One region of the Streptomyces sp. NPDC057002 genome, then DNA from elsewhere that is predicted to be linked to it. Evidence: riboswitches for the same ligand, from Rfam matches in the RefSeq annotation. Region 1 holds a riboswitch; the other holds the start of a gene.
What was found. A riboswitch is a leader RNA that binds a small molecule or an ion and turns the genes downstream of it on or off. The one in region 1 is predicted to bind S-adenosylmethionine.
Positions count from the first base shown of each region.

Region 1 (6,573 bases):
GTCAACATGAACACGGACGAGCCGCTGCGTCCCTCGGACGTCGCGGTCGGTTCGCTGACCTTCGCCAAGCCCGAGGGCCTGGAGGAGCACGACCACGAGTTCCAGAACGAGATCGCCAAGGCCGCCCTGATGATCGTCCGGATCCAGCCGGAGAACATCAAGGACAAGCGCGAGCTCGAGTGGTCGCACGAGGGCATCGTCGCCTACTCGAAGATCTGCACCCACGTCGGTTGCCCGATCTCCCTGTACGAGCAGCAGACGCACCACGTGCTCTGCCCCTGCCACCAGTCCACCTTCGACCTCTCCGACGGTGCCCGAGTGATCTTCGGTCCCGCCGGTCACGCCCTGCCGCAGCTCCGCATCGGCGTGAACGACGAGGGCTATCTTGAGGCGCTCGGCGACTTCGACGAGCCCGTCGGCCCTGCTTTCTGGGAGCGCGGATGAGCACTGCACAAGAACGCCGCAAGGCACCCGCGGGTGAGCGGGTCGCCGACTGGGCCGACGGCCGCCTGGGGATCTACTCCCTGGCCAAGGCCAACATGCGCAAGATCTTCCCGGACCACTGGTCCTTCATGCTGGGTGAGATCTGCCTCTACAGCTTCATCATCATCATCCTCACGGGTGTGTATCTGACGCTGTTCTTCCACCCGTCGATGAACGAGGTGGAGTACCACGGCAGTTACGTCCCGCTCCAGGGGCAGCTGATGTCGGAGGCGTTCGCCTCCACCCTGGACATCAGCTTCGACGTCCGCGGCGGTCTGCTGATCCGGCAGATCCACCACTGGGCGGCGATCATCTTCCTCGCCGGCATGTTCGTGCACATGATGCGCGTCTTCTTCACCGGCGCGTTCCGCAAGCCGCGCGAGATCAACTGGATGTTCGGCTTCCTGCTGTTCGTCCTGGGCATGTTCACCGGTTTCACCGGCTACTCGCTCCCGGACGACCTGCTCTCCGGCACCGGTGTCCGCTTCACGCAGGGCGCGATCCTGTCCGTGCCGATCGTGGGCACGTACATCTCGATGTTCCTGTTCGGCGGGGAGTTCCCGGGCACCGACTTCGTCGCCCGGTTCTACTCGATCCACATCCTGCTGCTGCCGGGCATCATGCTCGGGCTCGTGGTCGGCCACCTGATCCTGGTCTTCTACCACAAGCACACCCAGTTCGCGGGTCCCGGACGGACCAACAAGAACGTCGTCGGCATGCCGCTGCTGCCGGTCTACATGGCCAAGGCCGGAGGCTTCTTCTTCCTGGTCTTCGGTGTCATCTCGGCCCTCGCCGGCATCGCGACGATCAACCCGATCTGGGTCCTGGGCCCCTACCGTCCCGACCAGGTGTCGACCGGTGCCCAGCCCGACTGGTACATGGGCTTCGCCGAGGGCCTGATCCGCGCGATGCCGGGCTGGGAGGTCAACTTCTGGGGCCACACGCTGGTCCTGGGCGTGTTCATCCCACTGGTGTTGTTCGGTGTCTTCCTCGGGATCATCGCCCTCTACCCGTTCATCGAGTCGTGGGTCACCGGGGACAAGCGCGAGCACCACATCCTGGACCGGCCGCGCAACGCCCCGACCCGTACCGGTGTCGGTGTCGCGTGGGTCACCGGCTACATCATCATGCTGATCGGCGGTGGCAACGACATCGTCGCCACGCACTTCCATCTGTCGATCAACTCGGTCACCTGGTTCGTCCGGATCGGGTTCTTCCTCGGACCGGTCCTCGCGTTCATCGTCACCAAGCGCATCTGCCTCGGCCTTCAGCGCAGGGACAAGGAGAAGGTGCTGCACGGCCGCGAGTCGGGCATCATCAAGCGCCTGCCGCACGGTGAGTTCATCGAGGTGCACGAGCCGCTCAGCCAGGAGCAGATGTACACGCTCACGGCGCACGACCAGTACCAGCCGGCCGAGATCGGTCCGACGACCGACGAGAACGGTGTCGAGCGCAAGGTGAAGGGCTCCGAGAAGCTGCGCGCCAAGCTCAGCGAGTCCTACTACGGCGAGGGGGCCCAGATCCCGAAGCCCACCGCCGAGGAGTACCGGGAGATCACGAGCGGCCACGGCCACCACTGATCGCTGCTTCGCCACGCCACAGAAGGGCCTCGTCCGGTGTTCGGACGGGGCCCTTCGCGGTGCCCGGGGCTGGATAGGGTGGGACCACTGCTTTTACGTGACATACGAGGACCCAGGAGCGGCTTATGAGCGCTGTGACCCCCGCTGGAGGCGACACCGCGGCGGGCCGCTCCTGGCCCGCCCTGCTGAACGGCCTGCTGGACCGCCGGGACCTGACCGCCGACGACACCGCCTGGGCGATGGACCTGATCATGCGCGGTGAGGCGACGGACGCGCAGATCGCCGGGTTCGTGGTGGCGCTGCGCGCCAAGGGCGAGACCGTCGAGGAGATCGCCGGATTCGTCCGGGCGATGTACGAGCACGCGAACGTGATCGAGGTGCCGGGCCCGGCCGTCGACATCGTCGGCACGGGCGGCGACGGGGCGAAGACCGTCAACATCTCCACGATGTCGGCCATCGTCATCGCCGGCACCGGTGCGAAGGTCGTCAAGCACGGCAATCGCGCCGCGTCGTCGGCGTCCGGGGCGTCGGACGTCCTGGAGAAGCTCGGCGTCAACCTGGAGCTGCCCACGCACCGGGTGGCCGGGGTCGCCGAGGAGGCCGGGATCACCTTCTGCTTCGCGGCGAAGTTCCACCCCGCGATGCGGCATGCGGGAGCGGCCCGTGGCCAGTTGGGGGTCCGCACGATCTTCAACGTCCTCGGTCCGCTGACCAACCCCGCGAAGGTGCGGGCACAGGCCGTCGGTGTGGCGGACCCGCGCATGGCGCCGATCGTCGCGGGCGTCTTCGCCGAGCGCGGCAACTCGTCCCTGGTCTTCCGCGGCGACGACGGCCTGGACGAACTGACCACCACGGCCACGTCCCGGGTGTGGATCGTCCGGGACGGCAAGGTGACCGAGGAGCCCTTCGACCCGCGCGACGTGGGCCTCGAACTGGTCCCCGTGGAGGCCCTGCGCGGCGCGGACGCCTCCTACAACGCCGAGGTCGCCCGCCGCCTGCTGGAGGGCGAGACCGGCCCGGTCCGCGACGCGGTCGTGCTGAACTCGGCGGCGGCGCTGGTGGCTCTGGAGCCGACGGTGGCACCGCTGGCCGACCAGATCCGTGCCGGGATGGCGAAGGCGGCGGAGTCGATCGACTCGGGGGCGGCGAAGCGGACCCTGGAGCGCTGGGTGGCTGCCAGCAACGCGTAACCGAGGTGAGCGCGGTCCCGCGATGCGGACACGAGTTGCGGGACCGCGATCACTTCACGTACTTTCCTGATCAGGTCATGAGTGACAGTCATGAGGCCCCGGCCGACTGTCCGGCAACCCTCCGTCCGTGGCGGGGTGCCCCGGGTGAAGACCAGGCCGTAGGCAGCGAGGTCTACGGCAAGCGCGGACCCCTCGCGATACCAGGGGTCCTGGTCGTCGAGGAGTCTTCCGTGAGCAAGCGAATGCGATAGGGCCGCAGAGCCCCGCCTCCGCACAGCCCTTTTCTCTCACCCCTGTCTCTCACGGGAGTTCCGCCATGTCCGTCTCCACCGCTGCCGCCGACCAGTCCGTTTGTGCCTCGCTGCCCGTTCTCGGCCGGGATGTCACCGTGCCGCTCGTGACCGGGGGCGAGGTCACCTACGCCGCGCTCGACTACGCCGCCAGCGCCCCGGCGCTCCAGCGCGTCTGGGACGACGTGGCCGCCTACGCGCCGTACTACGGCAGCGTCCACCGCGGTGCCGGGTACCTGTCCCAGCTGTCGACCGACCTCTTCGAGAACGCCCGGCGGACCGTCGCGGAGTTCCTCGGCTGCCGGGACGGTGACCAGGTGGTGTTCACCCGGTCCACCACCGACTCCCTGAACCTCCTCGCCGCCGCGCTCCCGGCCGACTGCCAGGTCTTCGTCTTCGAGACCGAGCACCACGCCTCCCTGCTGCCGTGGCGGAACACGCACGTCACCTACCTCGACGCCCCGAGCAGCCCGCGCCAGGCCGTCGAGACCCTGGAGCGCGCCCTCGCCGACCGGACTGTGTCGATCGAGGGGGGCTACGGGCCGGCCCTCGTCTGCGTCACCGGCGCCTCGAACGTCACCGGCGAGCTGTGGCCCGTACGGGAGCTCGCGGCGGCCGCGCACGCCCATGGCGCCCGGATCGTGCTGGACGCCGCCCAACTGGCCCCGCACCACCCGGTGTCCGTCGCGGACCTCGACGTCGACTGGGTCGCCTTCTCCGGGCACAAGCTGTACGCGCCCTTCGGCTCCGGCGTCCTGGCCGGCCGGGCCGACTGGCTGCGTGCGGCGGACCCCTACCTCGCCGGCGGCGGTGCCTCGCGGAAGGTGGCGCGGCGTACGGACGGCGGCGTAGACGTGGAGTGGCACGAGAGCGCCGCCCGGCACGAGGCGGGCTCCCCGAACGTCATCGGCGCCTACTCCATCGCCTCCGCCTGCACGGCGCTCACCGAGGCCGGGTTCGACAACCTGGTCGCGCGCGAGCAGTACCTGATCGAGAAGGTGCGTACGGGCCTCGCCGAGGTGCCGGAGGTCCGGATCCTCTCCCTCTTCGGCGATGACGCCCCGCGTGTCGGCGTCATCTCCTTCGTCGTCGAGGGCTGGAACAGCTCCCACTTCGCCGCCGCCCTCTCCGCCGAGTACGGCATCGGGGTGCGGGACGGGCTGTTCTGCGCCCACCCCCTCCTGCGGACCCTGCTGGGCAGCGACCCGCAGACCCAGGGCGAGTGCGGCGCACCGGAGGCGGCTCCCGGCGAGAAGTCCCTCAACGCCATCCGCGTGAGCTTCGGCGCGGGCACGCCCGACGAGCACGTCGAGCGGTTCGTCAGCGCCGTCAAGGAGCTGGTCCAGGACGGCGCGCGGTGGAACTACCGTACGGAGGACGGCCGTTGCGTCCCGGACACCTCCGCGTGAGCCGGTAGCCGGGCGCCCAGCAGGATCATCCGCAGGGCGCGTTCGGTCGCGTCCGTGAGGAGTTCGGAGGCCCGCACCAGGGCCTCCGCCAGGGCCATCGGCGCCGGCAGGATGCCGCTGAAGGCGTCCACGCCCGGCACCTCGTGCGCGCCCTCGCCGAGCGTGCCCGCGAGGGCCAGGACCGGGCGGCCGTGGAGCTTGGCCCGGCGGGCCACCTCGGCCGGGACCTTGCCGCGCGGTGTCTGGTGGTCCAGGGCGCCCTCGGCGGTGACGACCAGGTCGGCGCGGGCCAGCCTGGCGTCCAGGTCGAGATGGTCGAGCAGCACGTCGAAGCGAGGGAGAAGCCGGGCGCCGAGGGCGGCGAGGCCGGCTCCCAGACCGCCGGAGGCCCCCGTTCCGGGACCGTGGCGGAGGTTCGTGTCCGGGACGGCGACATCGCGGGTGAGGACGAAGGCCCAGTTCTCCAGGCCGGCCGACAGCTCCTCGACCTGGGCCGGCGTCGCGCCCTTCTGCGGGCCGAAGACCCGGGCGACGCCCCGCTCCCCGCACAGCACGTTGTAGGGGTTGCAGGCCACGAGCAGCTCCACCTCCGCCAGCCGGGAGTCCAGGCCCCGCGGATCGATGCGGTGCAGACGCGCCAACGCGGCTCCTCCGTACGGCAGTTCCCGGCCCTCCTCGTCCAGGAGCCGGGCCCCGAGCGCCTGGAGCGCGCCCGCGCCGCCGTCCGAGGTGCCCGAGTCGCCGCAGCCGACGAGGATCCGCCGCACGCCCAGGTCGAGCGCGGAGCGGATCAGCTCGCCGACGCCGTAGGTCGTGGTGGCGCCCGGGTCGCGCAGGTCGCGCGGGACGAGGGAGAGGCCCGCGACCGCCGCCATCTCCACCACCGCCGTGTCCCCTGAGCCCAGCAGGGCGAAATGGGCGCCGATGGTCTCCCCGACGGGGCCGGTGGCGGGAACGGTGACGAGCCGGCCGCCGGTCGCGGCGGCCAGGGAGACGGCCGTGCCCTCGCCGCCGTCCACCAGCGGAACCAGGTCGATCTCGGCGTCGGGCAGGACACGGCGGACACCGGCGGCGATGGCGTCGGCCGCCGCCTCCGCGGACAGGGACTCCTTGAAGCCGCTGGGGGCTACGACGACACGGGTCAGCATGAGGACTCCTCAACGGGTGACGGACACGCCGAGCAGCGGCCACACCGCGACGGCGAAGAGCAGGACGAGGGCGGCGGTCAGCGGCGCCAGGAACGCGGACAGCCGCAGCAGGTCGCGCGGGGTGTAGGTGGGCGTGCCGGGGATCTGCGCGAAGAGCGTGACCGGCTTGGCCGAGGCGGGCAGGGTGTGGCAGAAGCCCGCGGCGGCGGTGGAGGCGAGCGCGGCGGCGACCGGGTTGACCCCGACGCCGACGGCAGCGGTCACCACTAGCGGGACCAGGACCGACGAGCGGGCCGAGCGGGACTGCAGGACCAGGTGGGCCGCCGTACTGACGGCGATCACGATCGCCAGGAACACCACCGGCGCCTCGCCCGTCGGCAGCCCCGAGACCAGCCACTTCGCCGCTCCCGAGTCGGCGAGCGCGACGCCCATCGCCATCGTCGCCGCCATGAACAGCAGCAGCGACCAGGGGA
Region 1 is NZ_JBHURZ010000012.1:18,182-24,754, reverse strand. Features, by position in the region: gene ACFT32_RS40640 (Rieske 2Fe-2S domain-containing protein) at 1-444, shown strand, start outside; gene ACFT32_RS40635 (cytochrome bc complex cytochrome b subunit) at 441-2,063, shown strand; gene trpD (anthranilate phosphoribosyltransferase) at 2,189-3,253, shown strand; SAM riboswitch class IV at 3,327-3,443, shown strand; gene ACFT32_RS40625 (aminotransferase class V-fold PLP-dependent enzyme) at 3,570-4,952, shown strand; gene ACFT32_RS40620 (glycerate kinase) at 4,907-6,100, opposite strand; gene ACFT32_RS40615 (SLC13 family permease) at 6,110-6,573, opposite strand, start outside.

Region 2 (6,573 bases), on a different contig from region 1:
GCTCGGTGTCGCCGACTGGATGACGGCCTTCCGCAAGAACGGCCACGGCGACCAGGTCGGCGACTTCCTCGACTTCGTCTACAGCGAGAAGAACGTGCTGGCCTTCTCCCGCGAGTACGACCTGCTGCCGGTCACCACCTCCGCGTCCGGGACCATGTCCGTCTCCGACCAGGACAAGCACCTCAAGCCGTTCCTGGAGGAACTGCTGACGTCAGAGCTCTACCCGGTCGGCAAGACCTCCTGGGCCGACGTCAGCGCCGAGATCAAGCAGGGGATCGGCAAGGCCGTCGCCCCCGGCGGCAGCCCCTCGGCCGTCCTGGGCCGGCTCCAGGCTGAGGCGTCCCGGGCGGAGAACGCGGAGTAGGCGCTGTCGGTGGCGGGCGCTACGGTGCCGGGCATGGACGAGGACTCAGGGGAGCAGGGGCTCGGGCGCCGGGAGCGGGACATCCTCGCGCTCGAACGCCGGAGCTTTCCCGGCCCGGGCGCGAAGGAACGGGCCGTGCGGGAGGAGCTGGGGCTTGCCCCCGTGCGCTACTTCCAGCTCCTCAATGCCCTGCTGGACGACCCCCGGGCTCTCGCCCACGACCCGGTGACGGTGAATCGGCTGCGGCGGGTCCGGGATCGGCGGCGGGCTGAACGCTGAGAGGGCGTTACGGCAGCCGGGCGGCCAGCGCGCTCAGCAGCCGTACGACACCCTCCGGGCCGTCCACCACCAGGTCCGCCCGCTCCCTGAGCTCGGTCACCTCGTCGCTGCCGCTGCAGAGCAGCAGGCCCGGGGTGCCGTCCGTGCGGAGGCGGTCGACGGCGGAGTAGGCGGGCAGGTCGCCCAGGTCGTCGCCGCCGTAGAGGACGGAACCGGCGCCGATCTCCCGGGCGAACTCGGTGAGGGCGACGCCCTTGTCCATGCCGGGCGGGCGCAGTTCGAGGACCATGCGGCCGGGCTCGACGATCAGGCCGTGGCGGCCGGCCAGACCGGTGAGCGGCTCGCGCAGCTGGTCCAGGGTGGCCTGCGGGTCGGTGGCCCGGCGCGTGTGCACGGCGAGGGCCCGGCCCTTCTCCTCGATCCAGGTCCCCTGCGACGCCCCGAGCCGTTCGAGCAGTTCGGGCAGCTCCGTGCGGACGGCCGCGACTCCGGGATGCGGGGGCGGGGCGCTGATCTCGCCGGTACGGGCGTCCCACCGCTCGGCGCCGTAGTGCCCCAGCACGACGAGGTGCTCGAGGCCGGGGACGTCGGCGAAGCCGCCGTTGCGCACCGCGACCTCGGCGGGCCGGCCGGTGATCACCGCGACGGCGGCGACCTTCGGCGCGAGCGCGGCCAGCGCGGGCACCGCCTCCGGGTGGGCCCGGGCCTTCTCGGGATCGGCGACGATCGGCGCGAGCGTCCCGTCGAGGTCGAGACCGATCAGAGCCTGGCCGGGATGGGTGAGGAGAGCGTCCAGACCTTCCTGCCCGGCCTTCGTGGCGGGCGCCGGAAGCTCGTGGTCCGTATGACGGCCGGTCATCACCGTTCAGCCCCTCAACGCGTCGAGCTGGTCCACGAACCACTGCGCCGGCGGCAGCGCGGTCGCCGCCGCCGACAGCCGCTTGGCGCGCTCGGCGCGTTCCTCCGGGCGCATCGAGAGCGCCTCGTGCAGGGCCGCCGCCGTGCCGGTCACGTCGTACGGGTTCACCGTGATCGCGTCCTCGCCCAGCTCCTCGTACGCCCCGGCCTCCCGCGACAGCACCAGCGCGCAGCCCGCGTCGGAGACGACCGGGATCTCCTTGGCGACGAGGTTCATGCCGTCGCGGATGGGGTTGACGAGCGCGACGTCGGCCAGCCGGTACGCGGCCAGGGAGCGCGCGAAGTCGTCCTTGACGTGCAGTACGACCGGAGTCCAGCCCGGCGTCCCGTACCGCTCGTTGATCTCGTCCGCCAGCCGCTGCACCTCGGCCGTGTAGTCGCGGTACACGGCGAGGTCCTGCCGTGAGGGGTACGCGAAGGCCACGTGCACCACGCGCTCGCGCCACTCCGCGTGGGAGTCGAGGAGCGTGCGGTAGGCCAGCAGGCCGCGCACGATGTTCTTCGACAGCTCGGTGCGGTCGACGCGGACGATGGTGCGGCGGCCCTCGCCGATCTGCTCCCGCAGCGCGGCCATCCGCTCCTCGACGTCCTTCTCGTGCGACCGCTTCCGCAGGAAGTCCGCGTCGGCCCCCAGCCCGTGCACACCGACCCGCGTGCCCCCGAGTCCGCCGGCGAACCGCTCGGCGCATTCGACGAACGCGTCGGCCCAGCGCCGCGTGAGAAAGCCCAGCCGGTCCGCGCCCAGCATGCCGCGCAGCACCTGCCCGGCCACATCGTCGGGCAGCATCCGGAAGTACTCGGGCGGCGCCCACGGCGTGTGCGAGAAGTGCCCGATCCTCAGGTCCGGCCGCAGCTCGCGCAGCATGCCCGGCACCAGCGTCAGGTGGTAGTCCTGCACCACGACGGCCGCGCCCTGCGCCGCCTCCTCGGCCAGCGCCTCGGCGAACGCCCGGTTGTACCTCTCGTAGGACGTCCACTGCCGCCGGAACTCCGCGTCGAAGACCGGCTCCAGCGGCGTCTGGTACAGCATGTGGTGGACGAACCACAGCACCGAGTTGGCGATGCCGTTGTACGCGTCGGCGTGCACCTCGGCCGTGATGTCCAGCATCCGCACGCCGTCCTCGCCGACCCCGCGCCGGACCGCCTCGCGGTCGCCGTCGGACAGCGCCGAGCAGACCCAGAGCGCGTCCGCGTCCGAGCCGATCGCGGAGAGCCCAGAGACCAGCCCGCCGCCGCCGCGTTTGGCGTTCAGCGAACCGTCCTCGCCCACCGTGTAGGAGACCGGGCCGCGGTTGGAGGCCACCAGCACCTGCGCAGCACCGTACGTAGAAGCCATAGCCCTCAACCTAGCCCGGCCCGGAAACGCTCAAACGTACGGACCTGACCCGCCCGGCCGAAAAACAGCCCCGGTCAGGCGGCCTTCCGCGCCTGGTACTCGGCGATCTCCACCATCGGCGGACGCTCCTCGGTGTCCACGGAGTACGTCCGCGGCTCGAAGCCGTCGCCGCCCCGCTCGAACTGCGTCAGGGACGGCCGGATCAGATGCCCGCGGGCCAGCCTCAGCTGGGCCGTGCGGTAGATCGCGGCGGCCATCCGGCCCAGCGCCTGCCCGTCCTGGTGCCGGTGCTTGCGCACCCCGACGTCGACCTGGGCGAGGGCGTCGAGCCCCGCCAGGTGCAGGGCGTCGACCAGCATGCCCAGCTCGACGCCGTACCCGACGGGGAACGGCAGCTGCTCCAGCAGCGAGCGGCGGGCCGCGTACTCGCCGCCGAGCGGCTGCACGAAGCCGGCCAGCTGCGGCCAGTGCATGTTGAGCAGTGGCCTGGCCATCAGCTCGGTGACCCGGCCGCCCTGCCCGGCGGCCGCGCCCAGCGGACGGTCGTACATGGCCTTCACCAGGTCCACGCCCGGCTCGGTGAGCAGCGGGCCCACGATCCCGGAGACGAAGTCGGACGAGAAGTCCCGCAGGTCCGCGTCGACGAAGCAGACGATGTCCCCGCGGGTGACGAGCAGCGAGCGCCACAGCACCTCGCCCTTGCCGGGCACCGCGGGCAGCCGCGGGAGTATCCCGTCCCGGTGCACCACGGTCGCGCCCGCGGCCGCGGCCACCTCCGACGTCCGGTCGGTCGAGCCGGAGTCGACCACGACGAGCTCGTCGACGAGCGGCACCTGCCGCATCAGGTCGTGGCGGATCACGGCGGCGATGTCGCCGACCGTCTCCTCCTCGTTGAGCGCGGGCAGCACGACACTGACCGTCTGGCCCGTGCGCTGCTTGGCGGCCAGTATCTGGTGGAGGGGGCGATCGGTCGCGGACCAGGAACGGGTGCTCAGCCAGCGCTCGACTTCTTCCAGCACCGTGGCGGCTCCTCTGCGTACTCTCGGCGGGACGGACTGTGAGCCATCTCGCGGTTCGGACGACTATCTCAACTGTCCTGGTCGTCGGTTACAGTCTTGAACAACGCGGGTGACCATCGCATGTCCGGGGTCAACCCACGTCGACAACCGAATACAGCTCATCCAGAGGGGCAGAGGGATACGGCCCGTTGAAGCCCCGGCAACCCTCCAGTCGGTACTCGTAGGTCACTGTCGACCCCATGCGCGAGGCTCCCGGCTCGGGAAGGTGCCAAATCCGTCTCACGGCGAGATGCGTCGTGAGGAAGATGAGGAGAAAGGGCCTCGCCTCATATGGCTGCGCAGACTGTTGCAAGCACCACTGAATCCACCGTAGACCTCGGCCCCGCCGCCGCGCTGAGCTGCCGCGAGTGCGGTCACCGCGTCCCCCTCGGCCCGGTCTTCGCGTGCGAGGAGTGTTTCGGCCCGCTGGAGATCGCCTACGACTTCTCGGCCTACGAAACCGAAGAGCTCCGCAAGCGCATCGAAGCGGGCCCCGCGAACATCTGGCGCTACGCCCCGCTGCTGCCGGTCCCGGCCGACGTCGCGGACAAGCCGAACATCAACCCCGGCTGGACCAAGCTCGTCAAGGCCGACAACCTGGCCCGTGAGCTCGGCGTCGACGCCGGCAAGCTCTTCGTCAAGGACGACTCCGGCAACCCGACGCACTCCTTCAAGGACCGCGTCGTCGCCCAGGCCATCGAGGCCGCGCGCGCCTTCGACTTCACCACCCTCTCCTGCTCCTCCACCGGCAACCTCGCCGGTGCGGTGGGTGCCGCCGCTGCCCGCGCCGGCTTCCGCTCCTGCGTGTTCATCCCGCACGACCTGGAACAGGGCAAGGTCGTCATGGCCGCGATCTACGGCGGCGAGCTCGTCGGCATCGAGGGCAACTACGACGACGTGAACCGCTTCTGCTCCGAGCTGATCGGCGACCCGGCCGGCGAGGGCTGGGGCTTCGTCAACGTCAACCTGCGGCCGTACTACGCGGAGGGCTCCAAGACGCTGGCGTACGAGATCTGCGAGCAGCTCGGCTGGCAGCTGCCGGACCAGCTCGTGGTGCCGATCGCCTCCGGCTCGCAGCTCACGAAGATCGACAAGGGTCTGCAGGAGCTGATCAAGCTCGGTCTGGTCGAGGACAAGCCGTACAAGATCTTCGGTGCTCAGGCGCTCGGCTGCTCGCCGGTGTCCACGGCGTTCAAGGCCGGGCACGACGTCGTACGGCCGCAGAAGCCGGACACCATCGCCAAGTCGCTGGCGATCGGCAACCCGGCGGACGGGCCGTACGTGCTGGACATCGCGCGTCGTACGGGCGGTGCGGTGGAGGACGTGAACGACGAGCAGGTCGTCGAGGCGATCAAGCTGCTCGCCCGGACCGAGGGTGTGTTCGCGGAGACCGCCGGTGGGGTGACGGTGGGTGTGACGAAGAAGCTGCTCGAGAGCGGCGCCCTCGACCCGTCGCTGACGACCGTGGTGCTGAACACGGGCGATGGTCTGAAGACGTTGGATGCGGTGGCCGGGACCGGGCTGACCGCGACCATCCGGCCCAACCTGGACTCGTTCCGGGATGCGGGTCTCGTCTGATCGTTGTTCGCTGCGGGCCGGTGGGGGCTGGTCGCGCCCACGCGGCGGAGCCGCAAATCGATACAGCCCCGCGCCCCTGAAAGCAGGTCCGCTTCCCAACCGGAGGTTTTGAAGTCATGAGCGTCACCGTTCGAATCCCCACCATCCTGCGTACCTACACCGGCGGCCAGGCCGAGGTCGCTGCCGAGGGCGCGAACCTCGGTGAGGTCATCGCCGATCTGGAGAAGAACCACACCGGGATCGCCGCCCGGGTGCTGGACGACCAGGGCAAGCTGCGCCGGTTCGTCAACGTGTATGTCAATGACGACGACGTGCGGTTCGAGCAGGGTCTCGAGACGGCGACGCCGGACGGTGCCGGTGTGTCGATCATTCCGGCCGTCGCCGGTGGCTGAACCGGTCGACCGGCTTGATTATTACCATCGGTAACGGCCGTCACTGAGCGTTCATCGAATTGCCCCCTCCGTGAGAGAAGCGGAGGGGGCAATTCTGTGTGGTTGAGCGCGGTACAGTTGGGGAACGCGATCCCGGTCCCCTGATCGGGCACCCTGAATTCCTGCCGCGAGCCCGACAAGATGTAGCCAAAGTGTGTGGGCCTTTCGTGGCTTTTGTTCCCTTTGTGTGGCCCGACTTGCCCTGAAGTCAGGCGAATTCTCCCCACATTCCGGATCCTGCGCGTCCGGAATTCTCGTCCGATTGACCTGTTGCAGAGGGCAGTTGGACAGATACATTCGGCCGCGGTCGACGCGTTCCGGCGCACGCCCCCAATCCGTGGGGGGTGAGGTCTGACCCGGATCCGCGAAGTGCGGATCTGTGCAAGGGCCAGTAATAGGGGAGTTAGGCATGGCTCAGGGCACCGTCAAGTGGTTCAACGCGGAGAAGGGGTACGGCTTCATCGCGGTCGACGGTGGTGCGGATGTTTTCGTCCACTACAGCGCGATCCAGATGGACGGGTACCGCACCCTTGAAGAGGGCCAGCGGGTCGAGTTCGAGATCTCGCAGGGCCAGAAGGGCCCACAGGCCGACATGGTTCGCGTGGCTGC
Region 2 is NZ_JBHURZ010000006.1:137,152-143,724, forward strand. Features, by position in the region: gene ACFT32_RS28835 (ABC transporter substrate-binding protein) at 1-364, shown strand, start outside; gene ACFT32_RS28840 (DUF3263 domain-containing protein) at 398-643, shown strand; gene otsB (trehalose-phosphatase) at 651-1,502, opposite strand; gene ACFT32_RS28850 (trehalose-6-phosphate synthase) at 1,509-2,897, opposite strand; gene ACFT32_RS28855 (glucosyl-3-phosphoglycerate synthase) at 2,972-3,916, opposite strand; SAM riboswitch class I at 4,072-4,228, shown strand; gene thrC (threonine synthase) at 4,247-5,533, shown strand; gene ACFT32_RS28865 (MoaD/ThiS family protein) at 5,650-5,925, shown strand; gene ACFT32_RS28870 (cold-shock protein) at 6,374-6,573, shown strand, end outside.
Region 2: it holds a riboswitch for S-adenosylmethionine, as region 1 does, so the genes downstream of both, thrC (threonine synthase) here and ACFT32_RS40625 (aminotransferase class V-fold PLP-dependent enzyme) in region 1, are expected to answer to the same signal.